DNA from 2 places in the Streptomyces sp. NPDC048270 genome. Region 2 is predicted to be linked to the other one. Evidence: predicted binding sites of a transcription regulator. Region 2 holds the regulator's gene; the other holds the start of a gene.
The links. Region 2 encodes HrcA, which represses chaperone genes, less so after heat shock. Its sites were predicted from a motif close to TTNGCACTCNGNNNNNCNGAGTGCNAA; they were not measured.
Positions count from the first base shown of each region.

Region 1 (14,761 bases), on a different contig from region 2:
GGTCCGCCAGCCCCAGCGCCTCGGCGTTGGCCCGGGCGACGGCGACGGTCAGCGGGTCGTGGTCGACGGCGAGCACCCGGATGCCGAGCCGCGCCAGGGCGAGGGCGTCCCCGCCGATGCCGCAGCACAGGTCCGCGAGGCTGCGCACGCCGAGGGCGGCGAGCCGCTCGGCGCGGTAGGAGGCCACGGACGCGCGGGTCGCCATCTCGCCGCCGCCGGGCGTGAAGTACATCCGGAACGCGTCCTCGGCGCCGAACTTCGCCACCGCGCGCTGCCGCAGCCGGGCCTGCCCGAGCGCGGCGGAGACCAGCGCGGCGGGGTGCTCGCGGCGCAGCCGGGTGGCCAGGGCCAGCTCCTGCGCGGGGTCGTGGTCGCGGAGCGAGTCGAGGAGGGCGCGCCCCTCGGGGGTGAGGAGGGCGGCGAAGTCTTCGGGGGTCACGGCTCCATTGTCGGCGACGCGCGGGGGCGTGCGGGGGTGTGGGCCAGTCGGTGGAAGGTGGGACTCCGCTCGCGGTGTCTTCCGGGGAGCCCGCGTGTCGGGTGCCAGGATGCGCAGCTATGCAGCTAGTCCGACAAAAGGAAGATAAGACGCAACAGGGTCACCGGTACGCGGCGGGTCCGCGCGGCCGGTTCGGGGTGGCCGTGGCCGCCCTGCTGGTAGCCGCCCTCGGCACGGCGTGCGGCTCCGGGGGGTCCGGGCCGGACAAGGCCGAGAAGGCGAAGGCGGCCAAGGGTGCGGAGGCGGGCGCGGCGGGCGCGCTCAGCGCCGCCGAGAAGGCCAAGGCGGCCCAGCAGGCGCGCATCGCGGCGGTCAAGAAGTGGCGGCTGGCCAAGACGCCGCTCACCGCCCCGGCGGCGCCGAAGGAGAAGCCCGAGCTCACCACGCGCGACGGCTTCGAGGTGGAGGACCAGGAGGAGTACCCGCCGGTCTTCACCACCATCGACACGGAGGACAAGGTCGTCTTCCTGACGGTCGACGACGGCGCGGAGAAGGACCCCGAGTTCCTGAGGATGATGCAGGAGCTGAAGATCCCGTACACGGCCTTCCTCAGCGACTACATCGTCAAGGACAACTACCCCTACTTCAAGGAGATGCAGGCCGCCGGCGTCACCCTGAACAACCACACGCTCAACCACCGGTACATGCCCGGCCTCTCGTACGAGCAGCAGCGCGAGGAGATCTGCGGGCAGCAGAACACGATCCAGAAGCAGTTCGGCAAGCGGCCCACCCTCTTCCGCCCGCCGTACGGCAACTACAACCAGGACACCCTGCGCGCGGCGAAGAACTGCGGGATCAAGGCGGTGCCGCTGTGGAACGCGGAGGCCTTCCCGAACCGGATGGAGTACCGCGAGTGGGACCGCGACCTGCACCCCGGTGACATCATCCTGACCCACTTCCGGGGCAAGGACGACTGGAAGGGCACAATGCCTGACATGATCCGTCAGGTCATGAAGACCGTCACGGACAAGGGATACGCCGTGGCTCGCCTGGAGGACTATCTGTGAAGCACGCGCGCCGGTTGGTAGCCGGATCGCTGGCGGCCGGCGCGCTGGCGCTGTCCCTGACGGGGTGCGGGGACGGCTCGGCCCCCACCGGGCGGCTGGGGCCCAAGGCGAAGGCGACGCAGGAGGCTTCGGGCGCTCCCGCGTCGCCGTCCGCGTCGGCCTCCGCCCCCTCGGCGGGCGGGGCTTCGGACGAGGCGTTCCGCAAGTGGGGCCTGACGGGCCCCGTCGCGTACGCGCCGAAGCCCGCCCAGAAGCCGCAAATCCCCGCGGCGGGCCCGGGGAAGGTCCCGGTGATAGACCGAATACCCGTCGCGGCGGACGACAAGGTCGTCTTCCTGACCTTCGACGACGGCGCGGAGAAGGACCCCGAGTTCCTGAAGATGGCGGCCGACCTGAAGCTGCCGATCAGCATGTTCCTGACCGACAGCGTGGCCTCGTCGGACTACGGGCACTTCGAGGAGCTCCGCGACAACGGCTCCGCGAGCACGGTGAACAACCACACCCTGACGCACCCGAACCTGCGCACGCTGCCCTTCGCGGCGCAGAAGCACGAGATATGCGGCCAGCAGGACCGGCTGGAGAAGCGCTTCGGCCAGCGCCCGCCGCTCTTCCGCCCGCCCTTCGGCAACTACAACGACGACACCCTCCGGGCCGCCTCGGAGTGCGGGGTCTCGTCCCTGGTGCTGTGGCGGGTCTCGATGCAGATCAACAACTTCCAGTACGCCGAGGGCTCCGCCCTCGAACCCGGCGACATCATCCTGGCCCACTTCCGCGGCCCCGCGGAGCTCAAGGGCGCGACGGAGACCCAGATGACCACGCGCATGCTCCAGCGCATCCAGGAGCAGGGCTACCGGATAGGGCGCCTGGAGGACTACCTGTAGGCGCTACCGCAGCAGCCAACGCCTGGTCAGCTCCATCATCTCCGCCCGGCTGCGGCCGCCGTGCTCCGCGGCGACGAAGAACTCGCCGATCCGCACGGAGAGCGTGAGCATGCAGCGGACCTCCACCTCGTCCGGGTCCGCGCAGATGGCGCCGAACAACGAGCGCAGGTAGTCCATGCGTCGGTTGTCGACGCGCCGCAGGCGCTGTGCGACGTCCTCGTCGCGGCGGGCCCAGTCGCGGATCGCGAGCTCGGCGGCGACACCCGTCGCCGGACCGGCGGCGCCGGACGAGGCGATCGTGAACAGCCGCTCCAGCTTGGCCCTGGCGTCGCCCCCGCCGCTCTCGACCTGCTCGATCACCGCCTCGGCGGCATCGCGCTCCCAGGTGTCGAGCATCTCGGCGAGCAGCGCGCCGCGGTTGCGGAAGTGCCCGTAGAAGCCGCCCTTGGTGACGCCGAGGGCCTGCGCCAGCGGCTCGATCCGGACGGCCTCCGGGCCGCCCGAGGCGAGTGCGCGCAAGCCCTCCTCGATCCATGCGCCGCGCGGCGTGCGGGTCGTGCCCATGCTGCCTCCGCTCTCCTTCTGCCCCCGTCTATACGGCACCGTATAAACAGGAGTAGCCTGCTTCTATACGGCATCGTATAGACAGGGGTTCGACCATGAGACTCCCCAGCACCGCGCACACGGCCCGTCCCTGGCGCATCCACGAGATCGCCGGGGACTTCCGGCTCGAGGACGTGTGGGCCCTGCCGACACCGGGCGGCCCCGACGACCTCCCGCGGCTCGTGAACCAGTTCGCGCACGGCAAGGGGGATCCCGTCCCCTCGGCCGTGGGGCGCGCGCTCTTCGCGCTCCGCTGGAAGCTGGGGGCCCTGCTCCGCCTGGACGAGCCGGGGTCCGGCGTCGGCGGCCGGGTGCCGACCCTGCGGGACCGCCTGCCGGCGGACCTCCGCGAGGGCCCCCGCGGGCCGGACCTCGACGCGGTCCCGTTCACCTCCGTGTTCCAGACGCACGACGAGTGGGCGGCGGAGACGGCCAACAGGACGGTGCACGGCGTACTGCACATCGGCTGGGTCCCGGACGGCTCCGGCGGCTACCGCGGCCAGATGGCCGTCCTGGTCAAGCCGAACGGCCTGCTGGGCGCCGCCTACATGGCAGCCATCAAGCCGTTCCGCTACCTGGGCGTCTACCCGGCCCTGATCCGAGGCATAGGCCGAGAATGGCAATCCCCCACCCCACCGACCCGGCCCGCACCCCCGCCGAACACCCACCCCTGACCCCCAGCCGGAACCGCCCTCCGCGGCCCCGGCGCCGGGCGGGCCGCGGAGTCCGAGACGCTCGGTCGCCAGGGGACGACTCCCCTACGCTGTCCACAGACGTGAGGGAGTGATCGCTTCATGACGGACGAAGGTCTCGCGCAGACGCGCCACGGCGCCGGCGTCGGGCCCCTGCGGCGGCGTGGCATCCAGCGGTTGGCGCAGGAGCGGTGGGGGTCGGGCCGGTCCGTCTGGTCCGCCGATGTCGAGGACCGCGAGCTCGTGGTCGACCAGATCGACGTGCGTGAGGAGACGGCGAGCGAGGGCGTCGCCGATGCCCTCGGAGTGCCGCCCGGCGCGCCGGTCTGGGTGCGCGGCCGCCGCTTCGTGCTCGACGGCAAGCCGGTGCTGTTCGCGACCTCGCACCTGCCGTCCGACATCGTCGCCGCGTCCGCGATCACCCGGATCGACTCGGGTCCCGGCGGGACGTACGCACGCCTGGCCGAACTGGGCCACGAGCCGGTCCACTTCCGGGAGGAGATCCGCTCCCGGATGCCGTCGGCCGCGGAGGCCGAGCGCCTCTCGCTCGCGCTCGGCACCCCCGTGATCCAGATCGTGCGCACCGCATTCGCCCAAGGCGGCCGGGCCGTCGAAGTGAACGAGATGACTCTCGACTCCGCTTCCTACGTCCTGGAGTACGACTTCGACGCCTGACCTGCCGTGGGGGAGCCCGCCGCGCCCCCTGCGTCGCCGGTCAGCCCGCTCCCGCCCGGGTGAGGTCCGCCGTCACCACCGGCGTGATCGTCGTCTCCGCCGGGCCGCGGGCGTCCGCCTCGCGTTGGCGTTCCGCGCTGTCGCTGATGCGCAGGAGCAGGGCGATCATGATCCAGTTGGCCAGGAGGGAGGAGCCGCCCTTGGCCAGGAACGGCAGGGCCTTGCCCGTCAGGGGGATCAGTCCCGTGACGCCGCCCGCGACCACGAAGACCTGGAGGGCCAGCGCCGAGGCGAGGCCCACCGCCAGCAGCTTGCCGAAGGGGTCGCGGGCGCCGAGCGCCATCCGCAGCCCCCGCTGCACGAGCAGCGCGTACAGGATCAGGACCGCCATCACCCCGGCCAGCCCGAGCTCCTCGCCGACCGTGGTGAGGATGAAGTCGCTGCGCCCCGCGAACTTGATCAGCTCCGGGTGCCCCGTGCCGAGGCCGGTCCCGGTCATGCCGCCGATGCCGAAGCTGAACAGCGCCTGCGCCGACTGGTCCGAGGTGACCCCGGCCGGCCGGTTCTCCCAGTAGTACGACAGCGGGTTGAGCCACGCCGCCACGCGCGCCTTGACGTGCGGTTCCGTCGAGCCCACCGCGAAGGCGCCCACCGCCGCCATGAACAGGCCGCACACGATCCAGCTGGTGCGCTCGGTGGCCACGTACAGCATCACCACGAAGACGCCGAAGAAGATCAGCGAGGTGCCGAGGTCGCGCTCGAAGACCAGCACCAGCATGGAGACGATCCACACCGTGATGATCGGTCCCAGCTGCCGCATCGGGGGCAGCCGCATGCCGAGGAACTTGCGGCCCGTCAGGGCCAGCGAGTCCCGGTGGATGACCAGATAGCCCGCGAAGAAGATCGCGATCATGATCTTCACGAACTCGCCCGGCTGCAGCGAGAAGCCGAAGAGGATGATCCACCGCTTCGCGCCGTACGTGTCCGCGCCGAAGAACGCCGGCGCGATCAGCAGCACCAGCGCGACGGCCATCGTGATGTAGATGAACCGCTGGAGCAGCCGGTGGTCGCGCAGCAGCGCCACCACCAGGATGCAGGCGGCGACACCGACCACCGTCCACATCAGCTGGCCCGGAGCGTTCGCGTCCGAGCCGTACCGCTCGATGTACCCCTGGTCGAGCCGGTGGATCAGCACCAGCCCCAGCCCGGTCAGCAGCATGGCCAGCGGGAAGATCAGCGGGTCCGCGTACGCCGCGAACCGGCGGATGCCCAGGTGCCCGACCAGCGACAGCAGCGTCATGCTGATCGTGAAGCCGGTGAGGTTGGGCGGCAGCTCGCCGTTCATGGCGAGGCCGGCGTTGGCGTGGCCGAACACGGCGATCGCGACGACGAAGACCAGCAGCAGCGCCTCGGTGCGCCGGCGCGAGCCCGCCGATGTCAGGGGCTTCAGTCCACGCACGGGATGCCGCCGCCGTCCGTGGCACCGGACGTGGGTGTGGGGGCGGGTGACGCGGGGGGCGTGGAGGATCCGGACGATCCGGACGACGGTCCCGGCGGAGCTGAGGAGGAAGCGGCGCCCGGGGTGCTCGGGCTCGGAGGGGCCTTCGGCCCGATCTGCTCGGCAATGAGGCGCTTTATCTTCATATCATCTACGACGTTGATGTCCTCCCCATGGTTCCTTCCGAAGCCCTCGATGGGAAGCGTCGTGAAGTGGACCTTCCCGCCGGACAGGTTCTTCGCCTGCTTCACGAACGACAGCAGATCCCACCCCTCGTCCGTCACCACGTCCTGCTTCGCGGTGTCGATCAGCTTCATCAGCTTCACCGGGTCGGTGAAGGTCCCGGCCGAGTTCAGCTTCTTCGTCGCGCCCGCGAGGAAGGCCTGCTGCCGCTTCGTCCGGTCCAGGTCGCCCCTGGCCAGGCCGTGCCGCTGGCGTACGAAGGCGAGCGCCTGCTGCCCGTTCAGGGTCTGCGGGCCCGCCGGGAAGTCGGCGCCGGAGTACCTGTCCTTCACCGGCTTGTTCAGACACACCGGCACCCCGCCCAGCGCCTCGGCGAGGTGGTAGAAACCGGCCAGGTTCAGCTCGGCGAAGTGGTCGATCGGGACCCCCAGGAAGTTGCGCACCGTCTCGATCTCCGCCTTGCGCCCCGCCTCCCGGCCCTCGCGCTCCAGCTGCCGGCGGTCGCCCACCCCTTGCGCGACGAGCTGCTCCCGCCTCTTCTCCTTCGCGAGCCCGTAGGCCTTCTTGATCTTGTCCTTGCCGTGGCCCGGTATGTCGACGAAGTCGTCGCGCGGGATCGAGAAGGCCTTCGCCTGGCCGCCGTCGCCGGGTACGTGGAGCAGGATCAGGGTGTTCGCGTTGTAGCCGCCGATGTCCGAACCGCCGGCGTGCAGCTTGTCCAGCACGTCGTCCGGCAGGTCCTCGCCGTTCTGGTCCTTGCGGCTGTCCAGGCCCATGAGCAGGACGTTCACATCGCCGGACGTCGACTTCTGCGCGCCCTTCAGGGCCTTGGAGCTGCCGATGCCGGAGGCCAGGTCCCGGTACAGGTACCAGGCGCCGCCGCCCGCCATGACCGCCAGCGCACAGCCGGTGATCAGCAGCGTGCGGCCGAGCCGCCGCCGGCGGGAGAGCCGGTGGCCTGGGGCGGTCGTCTTCCTCCGGTGCGCGCTCATGCCTCTCGATGGTGGGGGAGGGAGGCTGAAGGAATCCTGAGGGCCGGCGGGGGAACCGGCGTACAGAAGGCCCGGCGGCCGGCGGCCGGCGGCCGGCGGTCGGCGGCCTACCGGCACGGGATGCGCAGCACCAGCCGCGCGCCCCCGCCGGGCGCCGGCAGCGCGCGTACGTCGCCCCCGTGCGCCCGCGCGATCTCCCGGGCGATGGCCAGGCCGAGCCCCGTCCCGCCGCTGGCCCGGCCCCGGTCCGCGTCCAGGCGTACGAACCGCTCGAACACCCGGTCCCGGTCCGCCTCCGGGATCCCCGGGCCGTCGTCCGCGACCTCCAGCACCGCCCAGGCACCGCCTCCCGCCGTGCCCGCCGCCGCCCGCACCACCACCTCGGCGCGGGCGTACCGCAGGGCGTTGTCCACGAGATTGGCCAGCGCCCGCTCCAGCCGCGCCGGATCCCCGGCGGCCGGTACGGGCACCCGCGCCTCCAGCCGCAGCGCCACCCGGGGACCGCCCCGGCGCGCCACGTCCTCTGCGGCCAGCAGCGCCAGGTCGACCGGCTCGCTCCGCGGCCCCGGCCCGCCGTCGAGACGGGCCAGCAGCAGCAGGTCCGCCGCGATCCGCTGGAGCCGCTCGGTATCGGCCAGCGCGGCCGCCACCGACTCCCGGTCGGGGCGGTCCATGGCCAGGGCCACCTCCAGCCGGGTGCGGACGGCGGCCAGCGGATTGCGCAGCTCGTGCGAGGCGTCCGCGGTGAACTGCCGCTGCCGGGCGTCGGCGCGCTCCAGCCGGTCCAGGGTGCCGTTGACGGTGCGGGCCAGCTGCGCGATCTCGTCCGCCCCGCCCGGATCCGGAACCCGCCGGTCGAGCTCGCTCGCGGTGACCGAGGCCAGCTCGTTGCGGATGGCGGTCACCGGGCGCAGCGCGAGCCCCGTCACCCACCACGCCAGGGCCGCGGCGAAGGCGATCAACGGGGGCGCGCCCGCCAGCAGTCCGACCGCGACGGCCCTGGTCGCGTCGTCCACGTCGCCGAGCACGGTCACGGCGTAGACGGTGTGCGGGTCGTGCGCGCCCGGCGGGCCCGCCGCCTCGACCGCGACCGCCACCCGCCGCTCCCCGCCGGGGCGCGCGGGAGGCAGTACGGCCGACCGGGAGTCCTCACCCGAACCGGAACCCGAACCCGCACCGGAACCGGAACCGGAACCGGAACCCGAACCGGAACCCGAACCGCCCCCGGGGCTCAGCCGGCCCAGGTCCGGGAGGCCCGGGAGGCCCGGGAGGCCCGGAAGGTCCGCGGGGTCCCCGCTGGTCGCGACCGTGCGCCCCCGGGCGTCCCGTACGAGGACCAGGTCCACCCCGCGCTCGGGCGCGGGCAGCCGGCCGCCGGGCGGCAGGGTCCGGCTGTCGACCTGGGCGACGACCTTGCGCGCGGCCAGCTCGGTGCGCCCGGTGGTGTTGTCGAGCAGGTTGGCCCGCAGCAGGGCGTACAGCCACAGCCCGCCGGTGCCCAGGACGGCGGCCATCGCGAGGGCCGCGGCGATCGCCGTACGGGCCCGGACGGTACTAGCCACCGTCCGGGGCCATCCGGTAGCCGGTCCCGTGGACGGTGAGGATCGAGCGGCGGCCGAAGGGCGCGTCGATCTTCCTGCGCAGCGAGGAGACGTACACCTCGACGATGTTCGGGTCGATGCCGTACGGGGTGTCCCAGACCTCGTCGAGGATGTCCTGCTTGGCGACGGCCTGCCCGGGCCGCTCCATCAGGCAGGCCAGGACGCCGAGTTCGCGGGCGGTGAGCTCGATGTCGTGGGAGCCGCGCCGGCAGCGGCGGCCCTGCGGGTCGAGGAGCAGGTCGCCGGCCTGCAGGACGCTGCGGTCGGGCGCGCCCGCGCGGCGGGCCAGCGCCCGGATCCGGGCGGCGAGGACCACGAAGGAGAACGGCTTGGTGAGGTAGTCGTCGGCCCCGGAGTCCAGGCCCTCGGCCTCGTCGTACTCGCCGTCCCGGGCGGTGAGCATCAGCACCGGGGTGGTGTCGCCGTGGGCGCGCATGCGGGTGCAGATCTCGTAGCCGCTCATGCCCGGGAGCATCAGGTCCAGGAGGACCACCTCGTACGGGCCGCCGGCGAGGGCGAGGTCCAGGCCGCGGTGGCCGTCGTGCGCGACCTCGACCAGGTGCCCGTCGGCGGACAGGCCGCGCCGCAGGGATTCGGCGAGGCCCTCTTCGTCTTCGACCACGAGGATGCGCACCCGTCAAGCCTCACATACCGGGCCGACGCGGCGGAATCACCCCGGTTCGCTCCCCCTGCGCTCTCGGTACGCCCCGGTCGCTCCCGGTTGGCCCCCGCCTCAACCGCCCGGGCACTCGCCGCTGTCGCCGCCGCTGCGGCACACGTGGCCCGAGCGCGTGGACGCGGGGTCCGGGAGGGTCTCCGGCTGGGGCGCCGCCCGGAGCGAGGTGATCGCCATCATCAGCAGCGTCCCGGCGATCAGGGCGCAGACCGCACCGTGCAGGACCGCCGAGAACCACACGTGCCGCCGGGCGAAACCGAAGGCGGCCGCCGCGCTCACGCAGCACATCGCGCCGAGGAACACGTACACCTCGACGGTGAGCGGAATCCCCAGCCAGTGGGAGCCCTCGGGCACGAAGGGTGTGATCAGGCCGAACTCCCCGAGGCCGGCCCACAGGACGCCGCCGACCAGGACCACGGCCGCCACCGTGCCGGTGAGGAGGGCCAGCGCGATGTCCGCCGTCCAGTGGACGGGCCGCCGCGACGGTGTCGTCATGCCGCACGGTACCGCGCCGGGACGGGGCCGGGCGCCCCGGTACGGGTATTCACCGCGTGCTCCGCGCCTGCCCGGCCGAGGCCCCTGCCCCGGTCACCCTCTCCGGGTCGGGCACCCCCTCGGGGCCGGGCACCCGCTCCGGGCCGGCCGCCCCCGACGCCCGCTCCCGTCTGCGCGCCACCGCGTCCCGGGAGGCCGCGCCGACGGCCCACACCGGAAAGGCGAGCGAGAGCACCCCCACCGCCCCGGGCCCCAGCCAGACGAGGACGCCGGGCTGCACGGCCGTGCCGGAGGACGGGCCGAGGGCGAAGGCGGCCCGCGGTCCGTCCGGCAGGGTGTCGAAGCTGGTGTCGACCTCGACCCGGGGGATCGTGAACGATCCGTCCCCGGCCGTGAACGACCCCTCGCACATCCAGTGTTCGTCCCCGTCCGAGTCCAGTTCCTCGGTGCACCGCGTGGCGTGGAAGGCGCCCTCGACCCCGGCCGCCTGGGCCGCCAGCCGCGGTACGGCGCCCGAGAGCATGTAGATGCCGGCCGCGAGGCCGACGGCCATCGGGACGAGGTGCCGCGGGCGCACGCCGGAGTTTGTCCTGGTCATGACCGGAGAGTAATGAGATCGAACGCCCGTGCGCCGGGGTTTTGGCGCTTCGAGGGCTCGCGACGCGCAACGCCCACGGTCGAGAATTGGCACTCCGCTTGACCGAGTGCTAATCGCCGGAATAGTGTCGCACCTGGCACTCGCCACCGGTGAGTGCCAACACAGCGACAGGCAGGTCCGGCACCCGCGACGACGGATCGACCTGGTCGCCACCTCAGACAGTTAACCCCGGATCTCCGAAGGGGGAGGTCGGATCGTGACGACCGCCAGCTCCAAGGTTGCCATCAAGCCGCTCGAGGACCGCATTGTGGTCCAGCCGCTCGACGCCGAGCAGACCACGGCCTCCGGCCTGGTCATCCCGGACACCGCGAAGGAGAAGCCCCAGGAGGGCGTTGTCCTCGCCGTGGGCCCGGGTCGCTTCGAGGACGGCCAGCGTCTCCCGCTGGACGTCACCGTCGGCGACATCGTGCTGTACAGCAAGTACGGCGGCACCGAAGTGAAGTACAGCGGCGAGGAGTACCTCGTCCTCTCGGCTCGCGACGTGCTCGCGATCGTCGAGAAGTAATTCGCTTCTAGTTTTGATTTGAGCTGCGCCCCTGGTCACCCTGCTGATGCCGGGCGGCGAGGGGCGTAGTTCGTTCCAGGCGGTGGCGGTCGCGGTGAGCGGCCGATCGCAACGAGAGGACTGAACCGCTCCCATGCCGAAGATTCTGAAGTTCGACGAGGACGCCCGTCGCGCCCTCGAGCGCGGCGTCAACAAGCTTGCCGACACGGTCAAGGTGACGATCGGCCCCAAGGGCCGCAACGTCGTCATCGACAAGAAGTTCGGCGCCCCCACCATCACCAACGACGGCGTCACCATCGCGCGCGAGGTCGAGCTGGACGACCCGTACGAGAACCTGGGCGCGCAGCTCGTGAAGGAGGTGGCGACCAAGACCAACGACATCGCGGGTGACGGCACCACCACCGCCACCGTGCTGGCCCAGGCGCTGGTCCGCGAGGGTCTGCGCAACGTCGCCGCGGGCGCGTCCCCGGCCGCCCTGAAGAAGGGCATCGACGCCGCGGTCAAGGCCGTGTCCGAGGACCTCCTCGCGACCGCCCGCCCGATCGAGGACAAGTCCGACATCGCCGCCGTGGCCGCGCTCTCCGCGCAGGACCAGCAGGTCGGCGAGCTCATCGCCGAGGCGATGGACAAGGTCGGCAAGGACGGTGTCATCACCGTCGAGGAGTCCAACGCCTTCGGCCTGGAGCTCGAGTTCACCGAGGGCATGGCCTTCGACAAGGGCTACCTCTCGCCGTACATGGTCTCCGACCAGGAGCGTATGGAGGCCGTCCTCGACGACCCGTACATCCTGATCAACCAGGGCAAGATCTCCTCCATCCAGGACCTCCTGCCGCTGCTCGAGAAGGTCATCCAGGCCGGCGCCTCGAAGCCGCTGCTGATCATCGCCGAGGACGTCGAGGGCGAGGCGCTCTCCACCCTCGTCGTCAACAAGATCCGCGGCACCTTCAACGCGGTCGCCGTCAAGGCCCCGGGCTTCGGTGACCGCCGCAAGGCGATGCTGCAGGACATGGCCACCCTCACCGGTGCCACCGTCATCGCCGAGGAGGTCGGCCTCAAGCTCGACCAGGCCGGTCTGGACGTACTGGGTTCCGCCCGCCGCGTCACCATCTCCAAGGACGACACGACCATCGTCGACGGTGGCGGCAGCCACGAGGAAGTCGTCGGTCGTGTCAACCAGATCAAGGCCGAGATCGAGTCCACGGACTCCGACTGGGACCGCGAGAAGCTGCAGGAGCGCCTGGCGAAGCTCGCCGGCGGCGTCTGCGTCATCAAGGTCGGCGCCGCCACCGAGGTGGAGCTCAAGGAGAAGAAGCACCGCCTCGAGGACGCCATCTCGGCGACCCGCGCCGCGGTCGAGGAGGGCATCGTCTCCGGCGGTGGCTCCGCGCTCGTCCACGCCGTCAAGGTCCTCGAGGGCAACCTCGGCCTGACCGGCGACGAGGCCACCGGTGTCGCGGTCGTGCGCCGCGCCGCCGTCGAGCCGCTGCGCTGGATCGCCGAGAACGCCGGCCTCGAGGGCTACGTCATCACCTCGAAGGTCGCCGAGCTCGAGAAGGGCCAGGGCTTCAACGCCGCCACCGGCGAGTACGGCGACCTGGTCAAGGCCGGCGTCATCGACCCGGTGAAGGTCACCCGCTCCGCGCTGGAGAACGCCGCTTCCATCGCCTCCCTGCTGCTCACGACCGAGACCCTGGTCGTCGAGAAGCCGGCCGAGGAAGAGGCCGACGCCGGTCACGGCCACGGTCACGGCCACAGCCACTGATCGCGCACCGCGCTTGGAAGGCCCCGTTCCGCACCTGCGGAACGGGGCCTTCCCGTGTCTGGGGGGCCGCTCGGCCCCGTAGGCGGGCCGCGCGGCCCGTGCGTGCGGGTCCTACATGGCGCCCAGTTGGCGCATCAGGCCCATGGCGTCCAGGTGCCACCAGCCCTCCGCGATCATCCCGTCCTCGCAGCGGAACGTCGTGGAGCCGGTCATGGTGCACTTCTTGCCGGTCGGCGCGATGCCCTGGAACTCGCCCTTGTGGGTTCCGGTCCAGCTCCACACCGTGGTGACGTAGTCGCCCTCGGCCAGCTGCACGTCCGTGGTGAATTCGAAGTCGAAGGCCTTGCGCCAGGCCGTGACGTCCTCGCGCATGACGTCCCGCCCGGTGGTGGTCCCGTCCTTCATGGTGTCGTGGTCGATGTACCGGGGCGCGAGCATCTCGTCGACGAGGTCGAGGTTTCCCTGCATGATGCACTCGTCGAACAGCCGGTTCACCACGTGCTTGTTGATGTGCTCGTCGCGGACCACGTCCAGGTTGGTGAAGGTCGGCATCCCCTCGCACAGGGCCATCATCTCCTGGAACATCGTGTCCGTCTCCGGGAGGTGAGAGTTCTTCATGGCCTCTTCGTACGAGGGGAATTCGACCACGTCCACGTAGTGGTTCTCGTTCTCGCGGTCCTTGCCCACGATGCTGTGGGTCACCGTGCGCTTGCCCTGGCTCTGCGAGACGTACCGGTCGAGCAGCTGGTTGAGGTCGTCCTGCCGACTGGTCTTGTAATCGATTATCTGTACGAATGTCATGGCGTCTCCCGGGCTGGTTGGGACACGTCCATTTTAGGTAGATTTCACCCATTCGGCGGGTTTACCGGCGAGTTACTGGGGCCCGTACTTGCGGCCCGTACGGGAGGACACCCCGCCCAGCAGCCCGCGCGGCGTCAGCTTCACCACGCCCATCAGCGCCTTGTACCGCGGATCGGGAACCGACACCGTCTTGCCCCGGGCCAGGTCCGCCAGGGCCGCGGCCACCAGCTTGTCGGCGTCGAGCCACATCCAGCCGGGGATGTTGTCGGTGCCCATGCCGGCGCGCTGGTGGAACTCCGTCCGTACGAAGCCGGGGCACAGGGCCATCAGCCGCACGCCCGACCCCGACAGGTCCCGCGCCGCGCCCTGGGTGAACTGCACGACCCAGGCCTTGCTCGCCCCGTAGGTGCCGCGCGGTACGAACGCCGCCACCGAGGCCACGTTGATCACGCCGCCGCGGCCGCGCTCGCGCATCGAGGAGGTGGCCGCCGAGGTCAGCCGCAGCACCGCCTCGATGTGCACCTTGAGCATCGTCAGCTCGTCGGCCATGGAGACCTCGAGGTAGCGGCCCTTGTTGCCGAAGCCCGCGTTGTTGACCAGCAGGTCCACCGGGTGGGTGCGGTCGCCGAGGCGGCGCTCGACCGCGGCGATGCCCTCCTCGGTGGAGAGGTCGGCGGCCAGCACCTCGGCCTCGATGCCGTGCCGGTCGTGCAGTTCGGTGGCCTGCTCGCCCAGCCGCTTGGTGTCACGCGCCACCAGCACCAGGTTGTGGCCCTGGGCGGCGAGCCGCCGGGCGAAGGCGGCGCCGATGCCCGCCGTGGATCCCGTAATCAACGCAGTCGTCATAGGCGCAACCTAGCCGCCCCCGGTGACGGCGTTACCTCGACCCGTCCCCGGCCCCGTACTTCGCCACGTACTGGCGAACCTGCTCATGGGCCTCGGGCTCCATCGCCGTGCCCGCCGCCAGCGTGCGCGGCAGCAGGGCGCGCTCAGTGGTGAAGGCGCGGAACCACAGCTGCACCGTCACGTCGTGGTCCGGGCGGTGGACGACCTCGATGGCGTCGCCCGGGGAGACCGAGCCCTCCTCGATCACCCGCAGGTACGCGCCCGGCCGTGCCTGCGCGGTGAACCGCTTGACCCAGGCGCGCTCGCCGAGGACCCCCTGGAAGGTCCGGCACGGGATGCGGGCCGAGGCCACTTCGAGGACCAGGTCCGCGCCCACCCGCCAGCGGT
Region 1 is NZ_JBEZLV010000012.1:41,533-56,293, reverse strand. It holds gene AB0D66_RS13415 (methyltransferase domain-containing protein) at 1-439, opposite strand, end outside; gene AB0D66_RS13410 (polysaccharide deacetylase family protein) at 637-1,506, shown strand; gene AB0D66_RS13405 (polysaccharide deacetylase family protein) at 1,503-2,387, shown strand; gene AB0D66_RS13400 (TetR/AcrR family transcriptional regulator) at 2,391-2,951, opposite strand; gene AB0D66_RS13395 (DUF2867 domain-containing protein) at 3,047-3,664, shown strand; gene AB0D66_RS13390 (UTRA domain-containing protein) at 3,785-4,357, shown strand; gene AB0D66_RS13385 (FtsW/RodA/SpoVE family cell cycle protein) at 4,398-5,816, opposite strand; gene AB0D66_RS13380 (LCP family protein) at 5,804-7,030, opposite strand; gene AB0D66_RS13375 (HAMP domain-containing sensor histidine kinase) at 7,138-8,592, opposite strand; gene AB0D66_RS13370 (response regulator transcription factor) at 8,585-9,265, opposite strand; gene AB0D66_RS13365 (hypothetical protein) at 9,365-9,802, opposite strand; gene AB0D66_RS13360 (hypothetical protein) at 9,852-10,400, opposite strand; gene groES (co-chaperone GroES) at 10,657-10,965, shown strand; gene groL (chaperonin GroEL) at 11,099-12,727, shown strand; gene AB0D66_RS13345 (ester cyclase) at 12,839-13,528, opposite strand; gene AB0D66_RS13340 (SDR family oxidoreductase) at 13,601-14,374, opposite strand; gene AB0D66_RS13335 (MOSC domain-containing protein) at 14,406-14,761, opposite strand, start outside.
Region 1: the regulator HrcA is predicted to act here: its motif matches at 10,487-10,513, upstream of groES (co-chaperone GroES).

Region 2 (14,761 bases):
TTGAGCGCGTGGCCGCCACGCCCCATGCGGAGGCGTACCGGTACCCGGTGCCCGCGGCCGGCGGCCAGGGCCCCGACGACTGGAAGTCGCTGAGCTGGGGCCAGGCGGCCGAGCGGGTCTTCGCCATCGCCGCCGGGCTGATCGACCTGGGCCTGGAGCCGGAGCAGCGGGTCGCGCTCGCCTCCAACACCCGGGTCGAGTGGATCCTCAGCGACCTCGGCGTGATGTGCGCCGGCGGCGCGGTCACCACGATCTACCCCACCACGAACGCCGAGGAGTCCGCGTACATCCTGGCGGACTCCGAGAGCCGGGTCCTGATCGCCGAGGACGGCGCGCAGCTGGCCAAGGCGCGCGAGCGCCGCGCCGAGGTGCCCCACCTCACCCACGTGGTGGTCGTCGAGACCGCCGACGCGGTGGCCGCCGAGGGCGACCCCGACGGCTGGGTGCTCTCGCTCGCCGATCTGGAGGCGCGCGGCAAGGAGTACCTCGCCAAGCACCCCGAGGCGGTCAAGGAGCGGATCGGGGCCATCACCGCCGACCAGCTCGCCACCCTCATCTACACCTCCGGCACCACCGGCCGCCCCAAGGGCGTCCGCCTGCCGCACGACAACTGGTCGTACATGGCCAAGGCCACCGTCGCCACCGGCCTGATCACCAAGGACGACGTCCAGTACCTGTGGCTGCCGCTGGCCCACGTCTTCGGCAAGGTGCTGACCTCCGGCCAGATCGAGGTCGGCCACGTGACCGCCGTCGACGGCCGGATCGACAAGATCATCGAGAACCTGCCGATCGTGCAGCCGACGTACATGGCGGCCGTCCCGCGCATCTTCGAGAAGGTGTACAACGGCGTCGCCGCCAAGGCCCGGGCCGGCGGCGGGGCCAAGTACAAGATCTTCCAGTGGTCGGTCGGCGTGGCCCGCGAGTACGCCAAGGTCACCCAGGACAACTTCCGCCGCACCGGTCAGGCGACCGCCCCCTTCGGCCTCGCCACCAAGCACAAGATCGCCGACGCGCTCGTCTTCTCCAAGCTCCGCGACGCCTTCGGCGGCAACCTGCGCGCCGCCGTCTCCGGCGCCTCCGCCCTGGCGCCCGACATCGGCTACTTCTTCTCCGGGGCGGGCATCCACATCCTCGAGGGCTACGGCCTGACCGAGTCCAGCGCCGCCTCCTTCGTCAACCCGGGCGAGGCCTACCGCACCGGCACCGTCGGCAAGCCGCTGCCCGGCACCGAGGTCCGCATCGCCGACGACGGCGAGGTCCTGCTGCGCGGACCCGGCATCATGCAGGGCTACCACGGGCAGCCCGAGAAGACCGCCGAGGTGCTGGAGTCCGACGGCTGGCTGCACACCGGCGACATCGGCGAGCTGTCGGCCGACGGCTACCTGCGCATCACCGACCGCAAGAAGGACCTGATCAAGACCTCGGGCGGCAAGTACGTCGCCCCGGCCGAGGTCGAGGGCCAGTTCAAGGCGATCTGCCCGTACGTGTCGACGATCGTCGTGCACGGCGCCGACCGGAACTTCTGCTCCGCCCTGATCGCGCTCGACGAGCCGTCGATCCTGGGCTGGGCCGTCGAGAACGGGCTCGAGGGCAAGACGTACGCGCAGGTCCTGGCCGCGCCGGAGACCAACCGCCTGATCGAGACGTACGTGCAGACCCTCAACGAGGGCCTCCAGCGGTGGCAGACGGTCAAGAAGTTCCGGATCCTGCCGCGCGACCTCGACATCGAGCACGGGGACCTCACGCCCAGCCTCAAGCTGAAGCGGCCGGTCGTCGAGCGTGAGTTCAAGCACCTGATCGACGAGATGTACGAGGGCGCGCGGGAGCTGTAGCCGGGGGCGCCGCGCACGGCGTAAACGACCATGGGGCAGTGCGGGATGATGGGGTCATGCCTTCCGCACTGCCCGACGGTGAACCCATGCCCGAAGACGGCTCGCTGCCGTCGCACGCCCTGGCGGGCGCGGGGGACCGGCCGCTCGGCTTCTACCTGCACGTTCCGTACTGCGCCACGCGGTGCGGCTACTGCGACTTCAACACCTACACGGCCACCGAGCTGCGGGGTACCGGCGGCGTGCTCGCCTCCCGGGAGAACTACGCCGACACCCTGATCGACGAGGTCCGCCTCGCCCGGAAGGTGCTCGGGGACGACCCGCGGGCCGTACGGACGGTGTTCGTGGGCGGCGGCACGCCGACGCTGCTGCCCGCCGGCGACCTCGTACGGATGCTCGCGGCGATCCGGGACGAGTTCGGCCTGGCCGAGGACGCGGAGATCACCACCGAGGCCAATCCGGAGTCGGTGGACCCGCGGTACCTGGCCGAGCTGCGGGCCGGCGGCTTCAACCGGATCTCCTTCGGCATGCAGAGCGCCAAGCAGCACGTCCTGAAGGTGCTGGACCGCACCCACACCCCCGGCCGCCCGGAGGCCTGCGTCGCCGAGGCGCGCGCGGCCGGCTTCGAGCACGTCAACCTGGACCTGATCTACGGCACGCCGGGGGAGTCGGACGAGGACTGGCGGGCTTCGCTCGCCGCGGCGCTGGGCGCCGGGCCGGACCACATCTCGGCGTACGCGCTGATCGTGGAGGAGGGCACGCAGCTGGCGCGGCGGATCCGCCGCGGCGAGGTCCCGATGACGGACGACGACGTGCACGCCGACCGCTACCTGATCGCGGACGAGGTGATGGCGCAGGCCGGCTACTCCTGGTACGAGGTGTCGAACTGGGCGGCCTCGCAGGCCGGGCGCTGCCTGCACAACGAGCTGTACTGGCGCGGCGCCGACTGGTGGGGCGCGGGCCCCGGCGCGCACTCGCACGTGGGCGGGGTGCGGTGGTGGAACGTCAAGCACCCGGGGGCGTACGCCGCCGCGCTGGCGGAGGGCCGCTCTCCCGGGGCCGGGCGCGAGCTCCTGTCGCAGGAGGACCGCCGGGTCGAGCGGATCCTGCTGGAGCTGCGGCTGGTGGACGGCGTGCCGCTGTCGCTGCTCGCTGCGGCCGGGCTGGAGGCGTCCCGCCGCGCCCTGGCGGACGGCCTGCTGGAGGCGGAGCCGTACGGGGCCGGGCGGGCCGTGCTGACCCTGCGGGGGCGGCTGCTGGCCGACGCGGTGGTCCGGGACCTGGTGGACTAGGACCGGTCCCGTGCCCCGGCCACGCGCCCGGCTAGGGCGCCGTGACGTGGTCGATGAGGTGCTCCACCGAGCCCAGGAGGGTGGGCTCCAGGTCCTTGTAGGACGTCACCCGGGACAGGATGTGCTGCCAGGCGGCGCCGGTGTTGTCCGGCCAGCCCAGGGCCCGGCAGATGCCCGTCTTCCAGTCCTGGCCGCGCGGGACCACCGGCCACGCCGCGATGCCGAGGGCGGACGGTTTCACCGCCTGCCAGACGTCCACGTACGGGTGGCCCACGATCAGCACGTCCGGGGAGGTCACCGAGGCCGCGATCCGGGACTCCTTCGAGCCCGGCACGAGGTGGTCCACCAGGATCCCCAGGCGGGCGTCGGGCCCCGGGGCGAAGTCGGCGACGATGGCGGGGAGGTCGTCGATGCCCTCCAGGTACTCCACCACCACGCCCTCGATCCGCAGGTCGTCGCCCCAGACCTTCTCGACCAGCTCCGCGTCGTGGCGCCCCTCCACGTAGATCCGTCCGGCCCGCGCCACCCGCGCCCTGGCCCCCGGCACGGCGATCGAGCCCGAGGCGGTGCGCAGCGGCGCGGAAGGGGCGCGGGAGGGGCGGACCAGGGTGACCACGGCCCCGTCCAGCAGGAAGCCCCGGGGCTCCAGCGGGAACACCCGGCGCTTGCCGAAGCGGTCCTCCAGGGTCACCGTGCCGGCCTCGCAGGCCACCACCGCGCCGCAGAAGTCGCTGCCGGCCACCTCGACCACCAGATCGGGCTCCGCCGCCACCTCGGGCACGGCCTTGGGGCGCTTCCACTGCGGGGTCAGGTCGGGGGAGTACTCGCGCATCCGGCCGAGCGTAGGAGAGGCTCCGCGATCACGCCTACGACACGCCGAAACGCGCGGCCAGTGTGGCGCGTTGCGCACGCACGAAGGCCGCGGAGACCGCCGCTCCGTGACCCGGCACGTACTGCGCGTCGTCCCCGCCCAGGGCGAGCAGCCGGTCCAGGGCCGCGGGCCACTGCCGGGGCACCGCGTCCGGGCCCGCCACGGGCTCGCCCGACTCCTCGACCAGGTCCCCGCAGAAGACCGTCTCGCGCTCGCCCGGCACGAAGACCGCCAGGTCGTGGCCGGTGTGCCCGGGCCCCACATTGGCCAGCAGCACCTGCACCCCGCCCAGCTCCAGCGTCCACTCGCCCGACACCAGGTGCTTCGGCAGCACCATCAGGTCCGCCGCCTCCGCGGCCTCCTCCTCGGCCAGCCCGTGCCGCACCGCGTCCTCGCGCAGCTCCTCGCGTTCCGTGGCGAGCAGCGCGTCCAGCCCGACCGCGCCGAACACCTCGGCGCCGGCGAAGGCGGCCCCGCCCAGGACGTGGTCGAAATGTCCGTGTGTGAATGCGATATGGGTCACGTGCCGGCCCGTCAGCCGCTCCGCCTCCGCCCGCAGCTGGGCACCCTCGCGCACACACGAGCCGGGGTCGACGAGGAGGACGGAATCGTCCCCCACCACCAGTCCCACCGTGCAGTCCCACACCGGCAGTCGCCGCCGCCCGGTCCGCCCGGTCAGCCTTTCCCAGCCCGCCTCTTCCCAACGCACGTCCATGCCGCGACGCTACCCTGGCGGGCCTCCCTTGCCAGGGTCTTACTACCCGGCCGTACACTGAGCGGGGGATCTCTGGCACTCGAACGACCAGAGTGCCAACGACCGAGTTCCGACCAAGACGGCAACGGACCACAGCTGGAGGTGTGCGCGATGCTCAGCGAACGCAGACTCGAAGTGCTGCGCGCCATCGTCCAGGACTACGTCGGGACGGAGGAGCCGGTCGGCTCCAAGGCGCTCACCGAGCGGCACCGGCTCGGCGTCTCGCCCGCCACCGTGCGCAACGACATGGCCGTGCTGGAGGAGGAGGGCTACATCGCCCAGCCCCACACCAGCGCCGGCCGGATCCCCACCGACAAGGGCTACCGGCTCTTCGTCGACAAGCTGGCGGGGGTCAAACCGCTGTCGTCGCCCGAGCGCCGGGCCATCCAGAACTTCCTCGACGGCGCCGTGGACCTCGACGACGTGGTCGGCCGCACGGTGCGGCTGCTCGCGCAGCTGACCCGGCAGGTGGCCGTCGTCCAGTACCCGAGCCTGACCCGGTCGACCGTCCGGCACGTGGAGCTGCTCTCGCTCGCTCCCGCGCGCCTGATGCTCGTACTGATCACGGACACCGGGCGGGTCGAGCAGCGGCTGATCGACTGCCCGAGCCCCTTCGGGGAGACCTCGCTGGCCGACCTGCGGGCGCGGCTCAACAGCAGGGTCGTCGGGCGCCGGTTCACCGACGTCCCCCCGCTCGTCCAGGACCTCCCCGAGTCCTTCGAGGCGGAGGACCGGGGCACGGTGTCCACCGTGCTCTCGACGCTCCTCGAAACCCTGGTCGAGGAAGCCGAAGAGCGGCTGATGATCGGCGGTACCGCCAATCTCACCCGCTTCGGACATGATTTTCCCCTGACGATCAGGCCGGTGCTCGAAGCGCTGGAGGAGCAGGTCGTGCTCCTCAAGCTGCTGGGCGAGGCCAACGAGTCGGGAATGGCCGTACGGATCGGGCACGAGAACGCCTACGAGGGGCTGAACTCCACGTCGGTCGTCTCGGTCGGTTACGGTTCGGGCGGCGAAACGGTCGCCAAACTCGGCGTGGTCGGACCGACCCGCATGGACTACCCCGGAACGATGGGAGCGGTACGCGCAGTGGCACGTTACGTCGGACAGATCCTGGCGGAGTCGTAAGTGGCCACGGACTACTACGCCGTTCTCGGCGTGCGCCGCGACGCATCGCAGGACGAGATCAAGAAGGCCTTCCGGCGCCTCGCGCGTGAACTCCACCCGGATGTGAATCCGGACCCGAAGACGCAGGAGCGCTTCAAGGAGATCAACGCGGCCTACGAGGTGCTCTCGGACCCGCAGAAGAAGCAGGTCTACGACCTGGGCGGCGACCCGCTGTCCTCGTCGGGCGGCGGTGGCGGAGCGGGCGGCTTCGGAGCGGGTGGCTTCGGCAACTTCTCCGACATCATGGACGCCTTCTTCGGCCAGGCCTCGCAGCGCGGCCCGCGCTCGCGGACCCGCCGCGGCCAGGACGCGATGATCCGCCTGGACCTGGAGCTGGACGAGGCGGCCTTCGGGACCACCAAGGACATCCAGGTCGACACGGCCGTCGTCTGCACCACCTGCTCCGGCGAGGGCGCCGCCCCCGGCACCTCCGCGCAGACGTGTGACATGTGCCGCGGCCGCGGTGAGGTCTCGCAGGTCACCCGGTCCTTCCTGGGCCAGGTCATGACCTCGCGGCCCTGCCCGCAGTGCCAGGGCTTCGGCACCGTCGTCCCGACCCCGTGCCCCGAGTGCGCGGGCGACGGCCGGGTCCGGTCCCGCCGCAGCCTCACGGTCAAGATCCCGGCCGGTGTCGAGAACGGCACCCGCATCCAGCTCGCGGGCGAGGGCGAGGTCGGCCCCGGCGGCGGCCCCGCCGGCGACCTCTACGTGGAGATCCACGAGCTGCCGCACCCGACCTTCCAGCGGCGCGGGGACGACCTGCACTGCACGGTGACCATCCCGATGACGGCGGCCTCCCTGGGCACCAAGTGCCCGCTGGAGACGCTGGACGGCATGGAGGAGATCGACATCCGGCCCGGCACCCAGTCCGGCCAGTCGATCCCGCTGCACGGGCGCGGCGTCACCCACCTGCGCGGCGGCGGGCGCGGCGACCTGATCGTCCACGTCGAGGTGACCACCCCGAGCAAGCTGGACGCCCAGCAGGAGGAACTGCTGCGCCAGCTGGCGAAGCTGCGCGGCGAGGAGCGGCCGACCGGCCAGTTCGCGCCGGGCCAGCAGGGGCTGTTCAGCCGCCTGAAGGACGCCTTCAACGGCCGCTGAACGCCTGCGACCATCAACGACGAGCCCGGCCGGGGGATGCCCCCGGCCGGGCTCGGCATATGCGTTCCGGCCGCGCCGGGAAGCGGACTATGCCAGGCGAATGCCGTGATTCGGCCCCCTGAGCGGGACATGGCACGATGCAGTGCATGTCCTCGGCACCGAACGGTCTCTGCGCATACCCGATCGTGCAGGCCCCCATGGCGGGCGGCGCCTCCTGTCCCCCGCTCGCCGCCGCCGTGTGCGAGGCGGGCGGGCTGGGCTTCCTGGCCGGCGGGTACAAGACGGCCGACGGCATGTACCAGGAGATCAAGCAGCTGCGCGCCCTGACCCGGCGCCCCTTCGGGGTGAACCTCTTCATGCCGCAGACCGGCCACGTGGACCCGGCCGCCGTCGAGGCCTATCGCGGGCAGCTGGCCGGCGAGGCGAGCTGGTACGAGATCTCGCTGGCCGACGAGGACATCATCGGCACCTGCGACGACGGCTACGACGCCAAGCTCGCCATCCTCCTCGAGGACCCGGTCCCGGTCGTCTCCTTCCTCTTCGGCTGCCCCGCCCCGGCGGTGCTGGCCTCCCTGCGGGGGGCCGGTACGTACACCGTCGTCACCGCGACCTCCGTCGAGGAGGCCCGCCGCGCGCAGGAGGCCGGGGCCGACGCCGTGTGCGTCCAGGGGGTGGAGGCCGGCGGCCACCAGGGCACCCACCGGGACGACCCGCAGGCGGACGGCACGGCCTCGGTGGGCCTGCTCGCGCTCGTGGCCCAGGTGCGGGAGGCGGTCGCGCTCCCCATCATCGCGGCGGGCGGGCTGATGCGGGGCTCGCAGATCGCCGCGCTGCTCGCCGCGGGCGCGGAGGCGGCCCAGCTCGGCACGGCCTTCCTGGCCTGCCCGGAGTCGGGGGCGGACCCGCTGCACAAGAAGGCCCTGACGGACCCGCTGTTCGTCCGCACCGAGCTCACCCGGGCCTTCTCCGGGCGGCCGGCGCGGGGCCTGGTCAACCGGTTCATGCGCGAGCACGGGCCGTACGCCCCCGCCGCCTACCCGCAGATCCACCATCTGACCTCGGGGCTGCGCAAAGCGGCCGCCGCGGCCGGGGACCCGCAGGGCATGGCCCTGTGGGCGGGGCAGGGGCACCGGCTGGCGCGGGCGCTGCCCGCCGGGGAGCTGATGGAAGTGCTGACGGCCGAACTGGCCGAGGCGCAGAGCACGTTGAAGGCAATGCAGATGAGGAGTGCGTCATGACCGCCCCGGTGTTCGTGGTCGAAGAGGTCCCGGCGGGACCGGAGTTCGTCCTGGACGGCCCGGAGGGCCGGCACGCGGTGTCCGTCAAGCGGCTGAACCAGGGCGAGGCGGTGGTCCTCACGGACGGCCGGGGCCGCTGGGCCGAGGCGGTCGTGAAGGCGGCGGAGGGCAAGGACCGGCTGGTCCTGACCGTGTCCGGGGCCTTCGAGGAAGCCGAACCGGCCGTCCGGATCACCGTGGTGCAGGCGCTGCCCAAGGGGGACCGCGGCGAGGTGGCCGTGGAGACCATGACCGAGACGGGAGTGGACGCGATCGTGCCGTGGCAGGCCTCGCGGTGCATCACGCAGTGGCGCGGCGACCGGGGGGCCAAGTCCCTGGCCAAGTGGCGGGCCACCGCCCGGGAGGCGGGCAAGCAGTCCCGCCGGGTGCGCTTCCCGGAGGTGGCCGAGGCCATGTCCACCAAGCAGGTGGCGGCCCTGCTGGCCGGCGCCGACCTGGCGATGGTCCTCCACGAGGACCGCGAGACCCCCTCCGAGGCGCTGGCCGGGGCCAAGCTGCCGGAGGCCGGATCCGTCGTGCTGGTCGTCGGCCCGGAGGGCGGGGTCTCCCCGGAGGAACTGGCCGTCTTCGCCGAGGCGGGCGCCCACCCCTACCGGCTGGGCCGCTCCGTCCTGCGCACCTCCACGGCCGGCACCGCGGCCACGGCGGTCCTGCTGGCCCGTACCGGCCGCTGGGGCTGATCGCGGGGCGGCGGGGCCGGTCCGGCGGGCGGGGCTGGTCCGCGCGGACGGGCTGGTCCGGCGGGCGGCGGACCGGGCCGGCCCCGCGGTGCGGGTTCCCTCCGGGCCCGGGAGGCCGCCGAATCCCTTACGCGCTCCGGGGATACGATGCCCGGAGCGATCAACGACACGGAGGCGAAGCGATGGCCGGGGAACCGCAGGCCGACTGCCTGTTCTGCAAGATCGTCGCGGGGAACATCCCGGCGACCGTGGTCCGGGAGACCGAGACGACCTTCGCCTTCCGGGACATCAACCCGCAGGCGCCCACACACGTCCTGGTGATCCCCAAGGTGCACTACCCCGACGCGGCCTCGCTGGCCGCGGCCGAGCCCGCCGTCACCGCCGACCTCCTCGCCGAGGCCGGGCGGATCGCGCTGGACGAGAAGCTCACCGACCACGGCTACCGGATCGTCTTCAACACGGGCGCGGGCGCCGGCCAGACCGTCTTCCACGCCCACGCGCACGTCCTCGGCGGCCGCGGCCTCCAGTGGCCCCCCGGATAACCGGTGTCCGTACGCGAGTTCGTGGTGCTGGGCACCGCCAGCCAGGTGCCCACCCGCCACCGCAACCACAACGGCTACCTGCTGCGCTGGGACGGCGAGGGCATCCTCTTCGACCCGGGCGAGGGCACCCAGCGCCAGATGCTGCGTGCCGGGGTGGCCGCGCACGACATCAACCGGATCTGCGTCACCCACTTCCACGGTGACCACAGCCTCGGCCTGGCCGGGGTGATCCAGCGGATCAACCTCGACCGGGTCCCGCACCCCGTCACCGCGCACTACCCGGCCTCGGGGCAGCAGTTCTTCGACCGGCTGCGCTACGCCACGGCCTACCGCGAGACGGTGCGGCTGGCGGAGGAGCCGGTGGCCGGGGACGGGATGCGGGTGCTGGCGCGCGGGGCCTCGTACGTGCTGGAGGCCAGGCTGCTCTCGCACCCGGTGGAGTCCTTCGGCTACCGCCTCACCGAGCCGGACGGGCGCCGCATGATCCCGGAGCTGTTGGCACGGCACGGGGTCAAGGGGCCGGACGTCGGCCGCATCCAGCGCGACGGACGCCTGGGCGGGGTCAGCCTGGAGCAGGTCAGCGAGCCGAAGCCGGGGCAGCGGTTCGCGTTCGTCATGGACACCCGGCTCTGCGAGGGCGTGGACGAGCTGGCCGAGGGCTGCGACATGCTGGTGATCGAGTCGACCTTCCTCGACGAGGACGAGCCGCTGGCCACCGAGCACGGGCACCTCACGGCCGGGCAGGCGGCGCGGGTGGCGCGGGACGCGGGGGTGCGGCACCTGGTGCTGACGCACTTCTCGCAGCGCTACACGGACCCCTCGGAGTTCGAACGGCAGGCCCGTGCGGGCGGGTTCGAGGGCGAGCTGACGGTGGCGGCGGACCTGGCGCGCGTCCCGCTGCCGAAGCGCCGCTGACACCGGACCCCGCGCCTCAAGCGCCGGCGGGCCGGCGGGGCTGGATACCTGGGCCGGTGTGGCGCCGCTGCGGGGGCTCTGCCCCCGGGCCCCCGCGCCTCAAACGCCGGCGGGGCTGGAGTGGCCGGCAGATCCAGCCCCGCCGGCGTTTGAGGCGCGGGGCCCGGGGCGGAGCCCCGATCCCTGAGCCGCACCGGCACCCCCAGCCCCGCCACAATCCAGCCCCGCCGGCGCTTGAGGCGCGGGGCCCGGGGCGGAGCCCCGATCTCCTTGAGCCCCGCCGGCGCTTGAGGCGCGGGGGCCCGGGGGCCGCGCCCCCGCAACGGCGCCGCACCCGGCCCGGAAAACCGCTGGCCCCGGCCCGGCACCGCCGGACAGGCTGGCCCCCATGCACACCGCGCCCCGCACCATCCGCGCCGTCCACACCGACACCACCCTCACCGTCTACCAGGCCTACTCCCCCGCCCTCGGCCTGCCCGCGGCCCGCGACGGCCGGTTCCCGCCCGCCTGGAATCGGGAGCGGATGACGTGGATCAAGCCGTCGTTCCTGTGGATGATGTACCGCTGCGGCTGGGCCTCGAAGGCCGGCCAGGAGACCGTGCTGGCCATCGAGATCACCCGCTCCGGCTTCGACGAGGCCCTGCGCACCGCCTGCCTGTCCCACTACAAACCCGGCGTGCACACGGACCGCGCGGCCTGGCAGCGCTCGCTGCGCGCGACGTCGGCCCGGGTCCAGTGGGACCCGGAGCGCGACCTCCACCTGAACCCGCTGCCGTACCGCTCGCTCCAGCTGGGCCTGGCCGGGCCCGCCTCACGGGCCTACGCCGACGAGTGGACGGTCTCCATCCGCGACGTCACCCCGCTGGCCCGGGAGATCCGCGATCTGCTCCGCTCCGGCGAAGCGCCGGCGGCCCGCGCCCTGCTGCCCGCGGAGACCCCGTACCCGGCGGGCCCGCTGCCCCACCTGGGCGCGTAGCCGATCGGCCCCGCGCGGCCGCCCCCGCCCCGCCGGACCCGCGATACGGCACACTGGAGGTTTGGCCACCCGCGCCCGGGTGGCCACCCATGCCGGAAAGGGACGTGCGTGAACGGGCCTCTCATCGTCCAGAGCGACAAGACCCTCCTTCTCGAGGTCGACCACGAGCTCGCCGGAGCCGCACGGCGCGCCATCGCTCCCTTCGCCGAGCTGGAGCGGGCTCCCGAGCACATCCACACCTACCGGATCACCCCGCTCGGGCTGTGGAACGCCCGGGCCGCCGGGCACGACGCCGAGCAGGTCGTCGACGCCCTGGTCGAGTACTCGCGCTACCCCGTCCCGCACGCGCTGCTCGTCGACGTCGCCGAGACGATGGCCCGCTACGGCCGGCTCACCCTGTCCAAGCACCCCGTGCACGGGCTGGTCCTGACCAGCACCGACCGGCCCGTGCTGGAGGAGATCCTGCGGTCCAAGCGGATCACCCCGCTCGTCGGCGCGCGGCTCGACGCCGACACCGTGGCCGTGCACCCCTCCGAGCGCGGGCAGATCAAGCAGACCCTGCTGAAGCTGGGCTGGCCGGCCGAGGACCTCGCCGGGTACGTGGACGGCGAGGCGCACCAGATCGACCTGGCCGAGGACGGCTGGGCGCTGCGCCCGTACCAGCAGCAGGCCGTCGAGGGGTTCTGGCACGGCGGCTCCGGTGTGGTCGTGCTGCCCTGTGGCGCGGGCAAGACGCTGGTCGGCGCCGGTGCCATGGCGATGGCCAAGGCGACCACGCTGATCCTGGTCACGAACACCGTCTCGGCCCGCCAGTGGAAGCACGAGCTGGTCAAGCGGACCTCGCTGACGGAGGAGGAGATCGGCGAGTACTCCGGGACCCGCAAGGAGATCCGGCCCGTCACGATCGCCACGTACCAGGTCCTGACGACCAAGCGGAAGGGCGTCTACCCGCACCTGGAGCTGTTCGACTCCCGGGACTGGGGCCTGATCGTCTACGACGAGGTGCACCTGCTGCCCGCGCCGGTCTTCAAGTTCACCGCCGACCTCCAGGCGCGGCGGCGGCTCGGCCTGACCGCGACCCTGGTCCGCGAGGACGGGCGCGAGTCGGACGTCTTCTCGCTCATCGGGCCCAAGCGGTTCGACGCGCCGTGGAAGGAGATCGAGGCGCAGGGCTACATCGCGCCCGCCGACTGCGTCGAGGTCCGCGTGAACCTCACCGAGTCGGAGCGGCTGGCCTACGCGACCGCCGAGACGGAGGAGAAGTACCGCTTCTGCGCGACGACGGCGACCAAGCGGAAGGTCACCGAGGCGCTGGTGCGCAAGCACCAGGGCGAGCAGACGCTGGTCATCGGCCAGTACATCGACCAGCTCGACGAGCTGGGGGAGCACCTGGACGCGCCGGTCATCAAGGGCGAGACCTCCAACGCGCAGCGCGAGAAGCTCTTCGACGCCTTCCGCCAGGGCGAGATCAGCGTGCTGGTCGTGTCGAAGGTCGCGAACTTCTCGATCGACCTGCCCGAGGCGACGGTCGCGATCCAGGTGTCGGGCACCTTCGGCTCCCGCCAGGAGGAGGCCCAGCGGCTGGGCCGCGTCCTGCGGCCGAAGGCGGACGGCCACGAGGCGCGGTTCTACTCGGTGGTCGCGCGCGACACCATCGACCAGGACTTCGCGGCGCACCGCCAGCGCTTCCTCGCCGAGCAGGGCTACGCCTACCGGATCATGGACGCGGACGAGCTGCTGGCGAGCGACTGACGCAGCCACCCGCTGACCGCCGCGACCGGCGCGACCGGCGTGATCGGCCGGCGCGCTGCGCGGGGACCCGCGCGCCGGCCGGCGCGGCGCGGGGTCAGCGGCGTATGACGCCCGCGTCCTCGGCGTACTCGCCGAGGACGACGACGCTCACGGCGGCCGCGGCGAAGACCTTGGCGGCCCGCAGCATCCCGCCGAGGCCGGGGCGCGGACGGAAGTCGGAGGTGGCGGTGGCGCCGCTAGGGCGGCCGCCCTGGATCGGGGTGAAGGTTGCGGTGCTCATGGATCCATGGTGCGTTTCCGGCCCCCGCCGCGGCATCGGCCTGGGGGCGGAACCTCCGGGCCTCCGGTGTCCTCCTCCGGGCTCATGGAACCCCCTAGTGGCTCTGCCGGAAGTCTCACACCCCCGGGTATGACACCCGTTCGGGGTACCCGGCGGACGGGCCCCCGGACGTGCCCTCCGCGCGCCTTCCCCCGGCCCTTCCCCCGGCCCCTCCGGCAGGACTTCGGGCCCGTAAATCCATTCGCGCGGCCCCGCCGCGGTGACTACAATCTCCGCTCTTGCCGCCTCCCGCAGCGTCACCGGGGAGAGCCGCCCACCGGACGGCAACCGGTGGGCCATCTGAGTCCTCACCACCAGCTGGAGGCAGTCCCGTGTCCGCGCACGCCCCCGAATCCGAGCCCGCAGCCCAGCCCAGTCCCGATCCGGGCACCGGCCCCCTCGCACGCGAACGCGCGCACCTCACCGCGTCCCGCGCCGCGCTCCGCGCCATGCGCGAGGACGTCGAGGCCCTCGACATCCGCGACGTCACCGCGAACTGGGTCAACGCGATCGTCCTCCAGGCCCAGATCGACGACCGGATCAAGGCCCTGGCCGACCTCGCCCACACCCCCCTCTTCTTCGGCCGCCTGAACTACCTGCACGCGCCCGGCGCGGAGCTCGCCGAGGGCGCGGAGGGCGAGCAGTTCTACATCGGCCGCCGCCACGTCCACGACGCCGACGGCGATCCGATGGTCATCGACTGGCGCGCGCCCGTCTCCCAGCCGTTCTACCGGGCCTCCAAGACCGACCCGCAGGACATCGCGCTGCGCCGCCGGTTCGGCTACACCGGCGGCGAGCTCACGGCGTACGAGGACGAGCACCTCTCCGACCCGGCCGAGGCCGCCGCCGTCAGCAAGCTGCTCCAGCAGGAGATCGAGCGCCCGCGCGTCGGCCCCATGCGGGACATCGTCGCGACGATCCAGCCCGAGCAGGACGAGATCGTCCGCTCCGGCCTGACCGGGTCCGTGTGCGTCCAGGGCGGCCCCGGGACCGGGAAGACGGCGGTCGGCCTGCACCGGGTGGCGTACCTGCTGTACGCCCACCGCGACCGGCTGGCCCGCACGGGCACCCTCGTCATCGGGCCGAACCGCTCCTTCCTGCACTACATCGAGCAGGTCCTGCCCGCCCTGGGCGAGTTGGAGGTCAAGCAGGCCACCGTCGACGACCTCGTGGCGCGCGACGGCCTGGAGGTACGCGGCACGGACGCGGCCGAAACCGCCGTGGTCAAGGGCGACGCCCGGATGGCGCAGGTGCTGCGCCGCGCG
Region 2 is NZ_JBEZLV010000027.1:49,243-64,003, forward strand. It holds gene AB0D66_RS23465 (long-chain fatty acid--CoA ligase) at 1-1,832, shown strand, start outside; gene hemW (radical SAM family heme chaperone HemW) at 1,889-3,121, shown strand; gene AB0D66_RS23475 (DUF3097 domain-containing protein) at 3,153-3,953, opposite strand; gene AB0D66_RS23480 (MBL fold metallo-hydrolase) at 3,988-4,707, opposite strand; gene hrcA (heat-inducible transcriptional repressor HrcA) at 4,858-5,874, shown strand; gene dnaJ (molecular chaperone DnaJ) at 5,875-7,014, shown strand; gene AB0D66_RS23495 (nitronate monooxygenase) at 7,161-8,252, shown strand; gene AB0D66_RS23500 (16S rRNA (uracil(1498)-N(3))-methyltransferase) at 8,249-8,992, shown strand; gene AB0D66_RS23505 (histidine triad nucleotide-binding protein) at 9,175-9,534, shown strand; gene AB0D66_RS23510 (ribonuclease Z) at 9,538-10,449, shown strand; gene AB0D66_RS23515 (DUF4291 domain-containing protein) at 10,838-11,425, shown strand; gene AB0D66_RS23520 (DNA repair helicase XPB) at 11,534-13,177, shown strand; gene AB0D66_RS23525 (hypothetical protein) at 13,272-13,457, opposite strand; gene AB0D66_RS23530 (AAA family ATPase) at 13,829-14,761, shown strand, end outside.